One region of the Cupriavidus sp. FW306-01-F10A genome, then DNA from elsewhere that is predicted to be linked to it. Evidence: predicted binding sites of a transcription regulator. Region 1 holds the regulator's gene; each other region holds the start of a gene.

Region 1 (3,206 bases):
CAGCGGCTCGCCGCTGGACCTGAAGCCAGCGCCCGCGCCTGCCAACAAACCCTGACGCCTGGCGCCGGCTGCGTGCATCGCATGCGGCCGGCGCCGGAAACGCCTGAACGCCAGACTGTGCCAATGACCGATACCGCAACCATCGCCGACAAGCCTTCCGTCGAAGCCTCCACCGTCCTTGCCGGCGGCAGCACCCTGGTCGTGCGCCACCTGAAGAAGCGCTATGGCTCGCGCACGGTGGTCAAGGACGTCTCGCTCGACGTGAAGAGCGGCGAGGTGGTCGGCCTGCTCGGGCCCAACGGCGCGGGCAAGACCACGTCGTTCTACATGATCGTGGGCCTGGTGGCGCTGGACGAAGGCGATATCGTGCTCGACGGCGACCACATTAGCGGCCTGCCGATCCACGAGCGCGCGCGCATGGGGCTGTCGTACCTGCCGCAGGAAGCCTCGGTATTCCGCAAGCTCAACGTCGAAGAGAACATCCGCGCGGTGCTGGAGCTGCAGCTGGACAAGGGCAAGCCGCTGGCCAAGGCCGAGATCGAGCGCCGCCTCGATTCGCTGCTCGACGACCTGCAGATCGCGCACCTGCGCAACAACCCGGCGCTGTCGCTGTCGGGCGGCGAGCGCCGCCGCGTGGAAATCGCGCGCGCGCTGGCGTCGTCGCCGCGCTTCATCCTGCTGGACGAACCCTTCGCCGGCGTGGACCCGATCGCCGTGGGCGAGATCCAGCGCATCGTCAGCTTCCTCAAGGCGCGCAATATCGGCGTGCTGATCACCGACCACAACGTGCGCGAGACGCTCGGCATCTGCGACCACGCCTACATCATCAGCGAAGGCACGGTGCTGGCCGCGGGCCAGCCCGAGGAAATCATCGCCAATGACGCAGTGCGGCGCGTCTACCTGGGCGAGAACTTCCGCATGTGATGCAGCGGCCTGCCATGGAGCGGCAGGCCTATTCGCGGGCGCACGTGGGCCTGCCACAGCCAGCAGCGATCAGACCGCATAAGCGATAGCAATTTCCGTTCCAACAACGGAAAGATGCGCATAGAATAGGTCGCATGAAACCGTCGCTACAGCTCCGCCTTTCCCAGCATCTGGCCCTGACCCCGCAACTGCAGCAGTCGATCCGGCTGCTGCAGCTTTCCACGCTGGAACTGCAGCAAGAGGTCGAACAGGCGCTGACGGAAAACCCTCTGCTCGAACGTGAGAACGACTGGATCGAAAGCCCGCTGCGCGTTGCGGCCGACGGCTCGGTCAACCTGCAGAGCGCACCGGCGCCCGCGCCGGCAGAGCCGCAGGGCAATGGCGAGGCCCGCGCCGATGGCGCGGCTGACGACGACAGCTATGGCGACAGCGGCAACGGCGACGACTATGGCAGCGGCGACTGGAGCCTGGACGACTTTGCCCGCCGCCCCCAGGGCGACGAGGATGAAAAAACGCCGATGCAGCTGCGCGAAGCCGAGCCCACGCTGCGCGAGTACCTGATGGAACAGCTCACGCCGCTGAAGATCTCCGCGCGCGACAAGGGCCTGGCCATCTTCCTGATCGAATCACTCGACGATGATGGCTACCTGAGCGCATCGCTTGAGGAGATCTGCACGGAGTTGCCGGAAGAACTCGAGTTCGAGATCGAGGAAGTCCACGCCATCCTCACGCTGCTGCAGAGCTTCGACCCGCCCGGCGTGGGCGCGCGCAACGCCGCCGAGTGCCTGGCCCTGCAGTTGCGGCGCCTGACGCACCCGCAGCGCGAACTGGCCCTGAACATCGTGACCAACCACCTGGAGTTGCTCGCAGTACGCGACTACACGCGGCTGAAGAAGGCGCTGCAGGTCGATGAAGCGGCGCTGAAGTCCGCACACGAACTGATCCGCTCGCTGGCGCCCTACCCCGGCCATGCATACAGCCGCCCGGAGGCGGACTTCGTGGTGCCGGACGTGTTCGTGCGCAAGGGTGGCGGCGGCTGGATCGCGCAGCTCAATCCGGATGTGATGCCGAGGCTGCGCATCAATGACATGTATGCACAAATCCTGCGTGGCGCGAAGGGTGAGTCCGGCACCGCCGGGCTGCAGCAGAAGCTGCAGGAGGCGCGCTGGCTGATCAAGAACATCCAGCAGAGGTTCGACACAATCCTGCGTGTCTCGCAGGCCATTGTCGAGCGTCAAAAGAACTTTTTCAGCCACGGCGAAATCGCCATGCGCCCCTTGGTTTTGCGGGAGATTGCCGATACACTGGGTTTACACGAGTCAACCATCTCCCGGGTGACGACCAATAAATATATGGCAACGCCGATGGGTACTTTCGAACTGAAGTACTTCTTCGGCAGCCACGTGTCCACCGAAACCGGTGGCGCGGCTTCATCAACGGCCATCCGCGCCTTGATCAAGCAACTGATAGGAGCCGAAGACCCGAGGAATCCCCTTTCCGACAGTCGCATTGCCGAACTGCTGGGCGAACAAGGCTTCGTTGTCGCACGCCGCACCGTTGCCAAGTATCGCGAAGCCCTGAAGATCCCCGCAGTCAATCTCCGCAAGTCTTTGTAGCCGAGCCCACCGCCTGCCTGGTGAGGCTCTTTCAGAAGGAGAAGCGCTATGAACTTCAAGATCAGTGGACACCACCTGGACATCACGCCCCCTCTGCGTGAGTACGTGGAAACGAAGCTGGAGCGAATCGTCAGGCATTTCGATCAAGTCATTGGCGTTAGTGTGCTGCTCTCTGTCGACAACCATAAGGAAAAGGACCGGCGTCAGTACGCGGAAATCAATCTACATCTCAAGGGCAAGGACATCTTTGTCGAAGCGCATCACGAAGACCTGTATGCAGCGATCGACGCACTCGTCGACAAGCTGGACCGTCAGGTGATCCGCTACAAGGATCGCGTGCAAGGCCACGACCGCGAAGCGGTCAAGTACCAGATGGCCGCAGCGCAAATGCAGCAATGACCGTGCCCGGCAGCCCCGCAGCGGGCTGCTGAATCAGGATTGAACAGGCAAGCCGCGCCACGAAGCGCGGCTTTTTTGCGCCCTCGCGTTCCCGGTTGCCGCCGGCATGCCGCGCCCGCACTGGCGGCGCGGCCCGGCTGTGGCGCCGGAGCCAATGCTTTTCACCCGAATGAGCAAGGGTGTTCGCAAGCGCAGCGCCAAGGTGTATGCTGCGCCATACAAAGAGAGGGAATCCTGGCCGTGCCCCGCACCGGTGCACCGGCTCCC
Region 2 (3,206 bases), on a different contig from region 1:
GGTATCCCGGGGGACTCCCTCGCAGCCCGCCAGGGCCGCGGCCAGAAGGGCGATGAGGGAGCACTCAGCCAAGCCGCAACGGAAGGCGTGACCGGTGCGGGGGAAGTGCGTGCGGTGCTGCATAAGCGGCCCCAAAGTGGCAATCCTGGATCTAGCTTAGCCTACTGGCACACAACGAAACGCCCCTTCAATGGGTGGTTCAAGCCTGACGTCCCCCCGTATCTATCCTGCAGGTGTATTGGGCCGCGACGGCAAACTCGCAACAAGCCGGGGCAGTGTGTAACGAATCTCCATGTAGTGGCGTACACGCCATATTGAAGTCGGTGCAAGCAGGTAGAATTGCCCCCTCCGTGCAATCGCAACATTCCTATAACAATGAGCCCCCGTCCGTCGCGCCTGCCGTGCATTGACGCCCTGAAAGCAATCAGCTCCCAGTTGATCGTGCTCCATCACCTGGCCTTCTATGGCCCGATGTCCGATACCGCGTATCGGCTGGCCCCGGGGCTGGTGGACTGGCTGTACGACTACGCCCGCATCGCCGTGCAGGTCTTCCTGGTGGTCAGCGGTTTCCTCGCCGCGCGCAGCCTGGCGCCGCATGGCCGGCTGGAGATCAGCCAGCATCCGCTGCTGGTGCTGTGGCGGCGCTACCAGAAGCTGGTGGTGCCCTTTGCCGCGGCGCTGCTGCTCAGCATCGCCGGTGCCGCCCTGGCGCGCCAATGGATGGTGCATGATTCGATCCCCGCGCCGCCCGGCCTGCTGCAGTTCCTGGCGCACGTGACGTTGCTGCATAACGTGCTCGATGTCGACGCGCTCTCGGCCGGGGTCTGGTACGTGGCCATCGACCTGCAGCTGTTTGCGCTGCTGCTGGGCGCGCTGTGGGCCGCGCGCGCCGCGGCGTGCGGGAAAGCGCCGGCGGGTGCCGGGGTCAGCATTGGCATCGTGGCGCTGGTGGCAGTGGCGTCGCTGTTCTGGTTCAACCGCGATGCCGCGTGGGATATCTGGGCGCTGTACTTCTTCGGCGCCTATGGCATGGGGGCGCTGGCCTACTGGGCGTCCAACCCCGGTCGCCCGGTGTTGCCGCTGCTGGTCCTCGGCGCGGTGGCGTTGGCGGCGCTGGCCTTCGATTTCCGGCTGCGCATCGCGGTGGCGCTGGCCACTGCGCTGCTGCTGGCGGTGGCGCGCCGCGGCGGCTGGCTGGAGCGCTGGCCGCGGGCGCGCGCGGTCGGCTTCTTCGGGCGCATTTCCTATTCGGTGTTCCTGGTTCACTTTCCGGTCTGCCTGCTGGTCAACGCGCTGGTGTCGAACCTGGCGCCAGGCCGGCCGGTGCTGAACGCGCTCGGCATGGTTGCAGCATGGGCGCTCAGCAATGTGGCCGGCGCGTTGTTCTATCGCTACATCGAAAGCGCCCGGCCGTTGGCGGCGCTGCGTGCGCTGCTGGGCAACGGCCGCGACCGCGCCAGCCGGCAACGCGTGTAACGTTTGCAGGCACGGCCGTGCAGCGGCGGTACAGCTTCTCCCGGATGGCGCCGTGCCAGCATGGCCGTGCGCGCTTCTTGTTGGTGCTTGTGCACCCGTTATGCCACGCCGCCTGCACGCCATGCGTGCATGCCGCCCGCCCGAACTTGCGTTCGGCGCCACACACATCGGAGCAACACTCGCGTAAACGGCATTGGGCGATGGCACAAAGGTTGCCTAGTATGGAATCGTAAACCTGACCATTTGGTCAGGATTCCATCGGGAACCGAGGGTGCCATGTCCGACCATATCGTCCTGACCTCGCACGCACGCCGCGACAAGCCGGCCGAGCCTATCCACTGGGGCGCCCCCACGGCGGCCGAGCGCGGGCCGGTCATTGCCAGCCTGGCGAATCCGGCGCAGCGCAATGTGATCGGTACTCACGCAGGTGCCTACGCGATCTACCGGGCCCTAGCGGTTGCCGCGGGCGCATTGCAGCGCGACCATCGCACCGACCTGACCGATACCGCGCCGGCGGAGGCCATCGGCCCGCATCCGCAGTGGGGCGACCCGGAGAAAATTGTCTCGCTGGATCCCTGGGGCCACCTGGTTTCCACTGTGTTTGCCGACCGCATCGCGGCCGGCGTGGATATCCGCCCGACCATCGCCGTCACCCGCGCGCATATCAACATGCCGGAGCTGATGTCGGCCATCGCGGCCGGCCGGCTCAAGCCCGACGGCGACATCCTCCATGCCAACGGCGATGTGCGCGTGACCAAGGCTGCGGTCGATCCGGTCTGGTACCTGCCCGGGCTGGCGGCCCGTTTCGGCATCAAGGAAAGCGTGCTGCGCCGCAGCCTGTTCGAGCAGACCGGCGGCATGTTCCCGGAACTGGTGACGCGGCCGGACCTGAAGGTGTTCCTGCCGCCCATCGGCGGCATGACGCTGTATTTCTTCGGCGACGTGAGCCAGCTGGGCAAGCCCGAAACCCGCGTGGCCTGCCGCGTGCACGATGAATGCAACGGATCGGATGTGTTCGGGTCAGACATCTGTACCTGCCGGCCGTATCTGGCACATGGCATCGAGGTGTGCATCGAGATGGCGCAGCAGGGCGGTGTCGGGCTGGTGGTCTACAACCGCAAGGAGGGCCGCGCGCTGGGCGAGGTGACCAAGTTCCTGGTCTACAACGCACGCAAGCGGCAGGTGGGCGGCGACCGTGCCGAGACTTACTTTGCCCGCACCGAATGCGTGGCAGGCGTGCAGGACATGCGTTTCCAGGAGCTGATGCCGGATGTGTTCCACTGGTTGGGCATCCGCCGCATCGACCGCTGGGCGTCGATGAGCAACATGAAGCATGGCGCGCTGGTGGCGCAGGGCATCGAGGTGGTCGAGCAGGTGGCCATCCCCGAGACCCTGATTCCCGCCGACGCCCGTGTCGAGATCGATGCCAAGGTGGCCGCGGGCTACTTTACGCACTACACGCCGCCGGATGCGAACGAACTGGCCCTGGCAAAGGGCAGGGGGTTGAACGAATGACGATGTTTCCCGAGGATGGCAAGCCCGGCATGGACCGCCAGGGCACAGGTAACGAGATGCGGCCGGGTGCCGGCTGGCTGAGCCCGGTGCCGGAAGGGCATCCCGCTTCGGCGCTGCTGTGTGCCGAGGCGGTGCGCACGCATTGCGCGGCGGTCACCGAGCACGTGGCCAGCGGCGCGTCCGAACTTTTCACCTGGCATCCGGACCGCGTGCAT
Region 3 (3,206 bases), on a different contig from region 1:
GGGGGTCGGTATTCAGGTCACCGACGACTTGATGTCGTCGTGACGTTTTTCCATTTCCTGGCGCAGCGCGCGGCGCTGCTGGGCGGCGGCAAAGCGCTGGCGCTCCACCTCGTCGCGCGGCTCCAGCGGCGGCACCTCGGCCGGCGTGCCGTTGTCGTCCACGGCCACCATGGTGAAGTAGCAGCTGTTGGTATGGCGCACCAGCTTGCTGCGGATATTTTCCGTCACCACCTTGATGCCGATTTCCATCGAGCTGCGGCCGGTAAAGTTGACCGAGGCCAGGAAGGTCACCAGCTCGCCCACGTGGATCGGCTGGCGGAACACCACCTGGTCGACCGACAGCGTCACCACGTAGCGGCCGGCGTAGCGGCTGGCGCAGGCATAGGCAACCATGTCCAGGTACTTGAGGATGGTGCCGCCGTGGACGTTGCCGGAGAAGTTGGCCATGTCCGGCGTCATCAGCACGGTCATGGAAAGCTGGTGGGACTGGTCGTTCATGATGCGGGTACGGATTGCGGGGGCGGGATTTCGGGGGCGAACCTGCGATGGCGGCATTGCCTGAGGGCACGCCGGAACGCTGGCGCCGGCAGTTTAACCCGGATCGTGCCCGCCGTTGCCGGCGCCGGCCCGGTATCGGCAGGCGGGGCCGTGCCAGGCAACAAAAAAGCGGCCTGCAAGGCCGCTTTTCACGCTGTGGACGCAAACTGCTTACTTCTTCTTGTTCACCGCGTCCTTGAAACCTTGCCCGGCAGAGAACTTGACCGTCTTGGCGGCCGGGATCTTGATGGTTTCACCGGTGCGCGGATTGCGGCCGGTGCGGGCGGCGCGTTTGCCGGCGCTGAAGCTGCCAAAGCCCACCAGCGTCACCGAATCGCCCTTTGCCACTGCCTTCTTGATACTGTCCAGCGCTGCGTTGAGCGCGCGCTCGGCGGCGGCATTGCTCAGTTCTGCTTCCGCGGCGATGGCCGATACCAGTTCACCTTTATTCATGGCTGATTTCCCTTGTTGGTCGTCGTCACCGATGTGCGTGCCTCGCGGCAAAGCCATCGATCGGCGCAGTCTAATCTGCCCGTCGCGCGTAGAGCAATCCCCAGTGGCACCAATGCGACAAAAAAACCCGCAAATCCTTGATTGAGGCCGGTTAGCGGGCAATTTTCCACGCTTTTCCCGCTTGCCAGAAGCCGGCTTTGCCGGGCCGTCCCGCAGCGCGGCAACGCCAGACCGGCGCGCGCCTGGGGCAAACCAGCAGCATAGGACAAATTCCCACAAATGGGGCGTCGCACCATAACGGTTCAGCCAGCGCCGCCGTTGCGCGCCATTTCGGCGCATCCGCACTATCACGGCGATCCCAGCGGCAACGCTGCCAACAGCGCCGCCCCTGCCCGTGCGCGGCATTCCGGTGCGGTTTTACCCGACAAGGTGCACGTGGCACCAGGATGCGGCCATTGCTGGAATGCTTTTTGCATACCCACGCTCCCATTTTGAGCATGAGGTCACTATGGACAACTGGAAGACCGGCACCGACGCCCTGTTTATCCTGCTAGGCGCCATCATGGTGCTGGCCATGCACGCCGGCTTCGCCTTCCTGGAACTGGGCACGGTGCGCAAGAAGAACCAGGTCAACGCACTGGTAAAGATCCTGGTGGATTTTGCGGTTTCGACCATCGCCTATTTCTTTATCGGCTACACCATTGCCTACGGCGTGCAATTCATGTCCGGGGCCGAAACGCTGGCACAGAAAAACGGTTACGAACTGGTCAAGTTCTTTTTCCTGGCGACATTTGCCGCGGCCATTCCGGCGATTATCTCGGGCGGTATTGCCGAGCGTTCGCGCTTCAACCCGCAACTGGTCGCCACCTTCGTACTGGTAGGTTTTGTCTATCCGTTCTTCGAAGGCATCGCCTGGAACCAGCGCTATGGCGTGCAGGACTGGATCACGCGCGTGGCCGGCGCGCCATTCCATGACTTCGCCGGCTCGGTGGTGGTGCATGCGCTGGGCGGCTGGATCGCGCTGCCCGCGGTGCTGCTGCTGGGCGCGCGGCGCGGGCGCTACCAGAAGGACGGCCGCATCAGCGCCCATCCGCCCTCAAACATCCCGTTCCTGGCGCTGGGCGCCTGGGTGCTGGCGGTGGGCTGGTTCGGCTTCAACGTCATGAGCGCGCAGACGGTCGACAAGGTCAGCGGCCTGGTGGCGATCAACTCGCTGATGGCAATGGCCGGCGGCACGCTGGCGGCCTGGGCGGCCGGACGCAACGACCCGGGTTTTGCCTACAACGGGCCGCTGGCCGGGCTGGTGGCGGTGTGCGCTGGCTCGGACCTGATGCACCCGCTCGGCGCGCTGATCACCGGCGCGGTAGCCGGCGCGCTCTTTGTCTATATGTTCACGCTGGCGCAGAACAAATGGCATATCGATGACGTGCTCGGCGTGTGGCCGCTGCACGGGCTGTGCGGCGCCTGGGGCGGCATTGCCGCGGGCATCTTCGGGGCCAGGGCGCTGGGCGGGCTGGGCGGCGTGTCGCTGGGCGCGCAGGCGATCGGCACCGTGCTTGGCATCGTGGTGGCGCTGGCCGGCGGCACCCTGGTATATGGCGCGCTGAAGAAGTTGGTGGGCATCCGGCTGGATGCCGAAGGCGAATTCAACGGTGCGGACCTGACCTTGCACCGGATTTCGGCAACGCCGGAACGGGAAACCAACTGGTAATGGCTTTCGGGCCGTCCTGATTTAAATAGACAAGCTGCGCGAAGCGGCTTGTCTTAACAATAATTTGCTTGCACTTCCGGTACGGCGTCTCAATAATTGCCGTGCCCATGTATTGCGCCGCAACAGCGCGCAGGGCTAGCACATCGCTGCCGGCTGAATCGGGGGATGTTGTGCCGGCGGCCGGCCGGACACCAACATGAAAGGAATACGCCGATGGATGCCACTACCTTCGATAACCTCAAGGCCCTGGTCGTCACCTACGCGACGGAATTCGGGGTCAAGATCCTGGCGGCCCTTGCCTTCTGGGTCATCGGCCGCTGGCTGATCCACTTTGTCGTGCGCATGGTGCAGAACGCGCTCGGCAAGCAGAAGGTCGATCCCACGCTGCTGCGCTATGTCGGCTCGATCGTCACCGTGACGCTGAACGTGGTGCTGGTGATCGGCATCCTCGGCTTCTTCGGCATCCAGACTACGACCTTCGCCGCACTGATCGCCGCCGCTGGCG
Region 4 (3,206 bases), on a different contig from region 1:
TCCCAGTCGCGGCCGAGCTTGCCGGCCACCAGTTCGCGCACGATGGTCAGGTGGCCGGGGGCGTCGATCTTGACCATGGCGGGAAACTGCGACACCACCGCATGCGGGTTGGCTTCAGTGATGGCGTCGATGATGGGGCGGGTGTCGTCGTTGTTCTGCAGGGCGATGTAGACGTTGGCAGCGGTGGCTGACATGGCGTGTCTCCGTGGGGTTCGTTGTGGGCGGATCAGGCAGCCAGGCCGAGCTTGCCCAGGCGGACTTCGAACTGCTCGCGGCACAGCGCCACCATCTGCGCGCCGTCCTCGCCGGTGAGCGCATCGGCCACCGGCACCAGCGCCTGCGCCACCTCGGCGCAGGCGGCGCGCGCCCAGCCGGACAGCAGCACGCGGTTGGCGTCGGACTCGGCCGCTGCGGCCTGGATCACGGCATCGACCCAGCGTGCGTGCTCGTCGCGCCAGTCGTTCATGAATTCGGTCAGCACCGCCAGCCCGGTGCCGCAGGCGCGCGCGATCACCGCGTCGGCATGCTGGTAGACCAGCGGGTAGAGCAGCCCGTCGAGCACCAGGTTCTGGGCGACGAAGGTCTCGAACCAGTCCCCGGTGACAAAGGTGTGCTCGACAAAGCGGCGCAGCGGCTGCCACGCGGCGCTCTCCAACCAGGCCACCCTGGCACGCTCCAGCGCCACGCCGGTATTGCCGTCCAGCAGCATGCCGATGCGCGACAGGTATTGGGCGATACCCAGGCGGTCCATCGCGCAATAGGTGCAGGCCTGCGTGATGGCCGTGCCCCAGCCATAGTCGGCGCAGTAGAAGTTGTTCATGTTGGCGCCCCACTCCACATGGCGCAGCGGCAGCAGGCCGGTGGCCAGGCGTTCCTGCCATTCGGCCGGCAGCGCCTGCAGCAGCCCGCGCTTCTCGACGAAGGCAAAGCTCTTTTCGGTGGCATCCTGCTGGCGCCCGCGCGCGGTCACGTAGGCGCCGTAGTAGAACTGGCGCGGGTCCTTCAGCGCGTACCAGTCCTGCATCACGATCGCCGTGCGGCGCTTGTCATACAGCGCGAAGCCGGGGTCCCAGGTGGGGCGGTAGTGGAAGTTCACCTCCGACTGCACGTCGTAGGTCGCCTCCTGGTAGCGCGACGCCGGCTTGTCGCCGAAGCGGCGCGCGACATGGCCGTAGGTCTGGCGCAGCGGCTGGATCTGCTGGGTCTTGATATCGACTTGCATCGCTTGGTCTCCTGTATCCCTTCTCTCTTTGTGATGCGGTGGCTGCGGCGTCAGTCGTCGGCTTGCGGCTGCGGCGCGGCTTCCAGCGGGGGCAGGAAGCGCACGCGGTTGACGCAGCAGAAGGCTTCGAACATCGGCTCCGGCATGATCAGTTCGACGTTGAGCTCCGGGTCGGCCACGCTGAAGGCGAACTGCACAAACCCTTCGGGGGTGCGGCCCTCGACCCGCACATAGCGCGGCGTGGCTTCGAACAGGGGAACCGACGGGGTGTTCATGGCGCGCTCCTTTGCGTTGGCTGGACGCAGGCCTTACTGCGAAGACCGTGCCAGCGAGCGCGAAGCGTTGTGGGACAAGGGTTGCGGGGAATTGGCGATGACGAGCGTGCGCGTTAACCCGGAAAGGTCCGCGCGAAACCTGTCGATGAATTGATGAAGCTGTCCGCAAGCCTTGATCAAATGATCAAAAGCCGCGCCGGGCGGGCGTTTGCGGGCAGCGAGCCAATGCGGATGGGATTGCCCTGCGGCGCAGCAGCGTGCCTGGGCAAGCTGGGTGAGAAGACTTGATCTGGCAGGGAAAAATCGCTGGCGCGGTGCAGCATCGGGCAACTTCGGGCCGATGCGCGGCCGGGCGGGGCTGCATCAAATGATCAAGGGGGGAAATGCGAGGAGCCGGGAGAAGCGGAGGAGATGGGTGGCGCAGGGGATCGTGTGGACGCGCTTGATCTACGCGGGTGTGCTCCCTCTCCCGCTTGCGGGAGAGGGAGCACACCCTCAGCATTTGAAGCTTGAAAGCGGCCTCAGTTACCGTTGCCGTGCCCGTTGCCCCCACGCGTGCCGCGCATCTTCCACCGATACGCCAGCTGCGGCCGCGTAATGCCCAGCAACCGCGCCGCCTGGCTCATATTGCCGTCGGCCCGCTGCATGGCCGCCTCCATCAGCACGGTCTCGACGTCGCCCAGCGCCAGCTGCTGCTCTGACATCTGGTCCAGCAGCGCATGGACCGCGGCTTCGCGCAGGTCTGGCAAGGTGCCGCCCGCGCCCAGCCGCGGCGCGGTATCCACCACCGGTGCCACGGTGCCCGGCAGGAACAGGTGGTCGGCGGTGATCTGGCCGCCCTGGCTGGCCAGGATCACGCCGCGCTCGATCACGTTCTCCAGTTCGCGCACGTTGCCGGGCCAGTCATAGTGGCGCAGCTCGGCCAGCGCGCGGTCGGTGATGCCGACGATGCGCTTGCCGTGGCGCGCGCCGTAGCGGGCCACGAAGCGCTCGGCCAGCGGCCGGATATCGTCCAGGCGCTCGCGCAGCGGCGGGATCGTGACCGGGTAGACATTGAGGCGGTAGTACAGGTCCTTGCGGAAAGTGCCCTGCTTCACGGCTTCGGCCAGGTCGACATTGGTGGCGGCCACCAGCCGCACGTCCACCTTGCGCGTGCCGGTGCCGCCCACGCGCTCGACCTCGCCCTCCTGCAGCACGCGCAGCAGCTTGGACTGGGCCGAGGCCGAGAGTTCGCCCAGTTCGTCCAGGAACAGGGTGCCGCCATGCGCTCGCTCGAAGCGCCCGGGGCGCGACTGGCTGGCGCCGGTGAAGGCGCCCTTTTCCACGCCGAACAGCTCGGACTCGATCAGCTCATCGGGAATCGCCGCGCAGTTCACGGCAATGAAGGGCTTGTCGGCGCGCCCGCTCACGCTATGCAGCGCCTGCGCGAACCGCTCCTTGCCCACGCCGGTCTCGCCCAGCAGCAGCACCGTCACGTTGCTGGCCGCGGCGCGTTGCAGCAGGCTCCAGGCGGCGCGAAAGCCTGGCGAGGTGCCAACCAGGTCGGCCGGCGTGGCCGGGGTGCCCTGCAGCGCGCGCAGGTGCTCGACCTCGCTCTGCAAGGCGATGATGGTTTCGATCACGGGATCGGGCTGGTACAGCGCCAGCGCCTGCGCGCCGTCTTCCCAGGCTTCCACCGGCTTGCCGATGATGCGGCAGTGCGCGTGCCC

Evidence for each region. Region 1 encodes sigma-54, which starts transcription at its own class of promoters, with help from an activator protein. Its sites were predicted from a motif close to TGGCANGNAANCTGCTTT; they were not measured.
Region 2: the regulator sigma-54 is predicted to act here: its motif matches at 1,678-1,695, upstream of AC3WLF_RS02645 (GTP cyclohydrolase II).
Region 3: the regulator sigma-54 is predicted to act here: its motif matches at 1,450-1,467, upstream of AC3WLF_RS00975 (ammonium transporter).
Region 4: the regulator sigma-54 is predicted to act here: its motif matches at 1,533-1,550, upstream of AC3WLF_RS25505 (phenol hydroxylase subunit).

The regions. Positions count from the first base shown of each region.
Region 1 is NZ_JBYSYA010000004.1:115,669-118,874, reverse strand. Features, by position in the region: gene lptA (lipopolysaccharide transport periplasmic protein LptA) at 1-55, shown strand, start outside; gene lptB (LPS export ABC transporter ATP-binding protein) at 124-924, shown strand; gene AC3WLF_RS07835 (RNA polymerase factor sigma-54) at 1,059-2,540, shown strand; gene hpf (ribosome hibernation-promoting factor, HPF/YfiA family) at 2,589-2,939, shown strand.
Region 2 is NZ_JBYSYA010000001.1:586,016-589,221, reverse strand. Features, by position in the region: gene AC3WLF_RS02650 (acyltransferase family protein) at 376-1,476, shown strand; gene AC3WLF_RS02645 (GTP cyclohydrolase II) at 1,753-2,991, shown strand; gene AC3WLF_RS02640 (URC4/urg3 family protein) at 2,988-3,206, shown strand, end outside.
Region 3 is NZ_JBYSYA010000001.1:207,575-210,780, reverse strand. Features, by position in the region: gene AC3WLF_RS00985 (acyl-CoA thioesterase) at 13-498, opposite strand; gene AC3WLF_RS00980 (HU family DNA-binding protein) at 709-990, opposite strand; gene AC3WLF_RS00975 (ammonium transporter) at 1,499-2,701, shown strand; gene AC3WLF_RS00970 (mechanosensitive ion channel family protein) at 2,915-3,206, shown strand, end outside.
Region 4 is NZ_JBYSYA010000023.1:39,163-42,368, reverse strand. Features, by position in the region: gene AC3WLF_RS25515 (MmoB/DmpM family protein) at 1-194, opposite strand, end outside; gene AC3WLF_RS25510 (aromatic/alkene monooxygenase hydroxylase subunit beta) at 227-1,222, opposite strand; gene AC3WLF_RS25505 (phenol hydroxylase subunit) at 1,273-1,497, opposite strand; gene poxR (phenol degradation transcriptional regulator PoxR) at 2,019-3,206, opposite strand, start outside.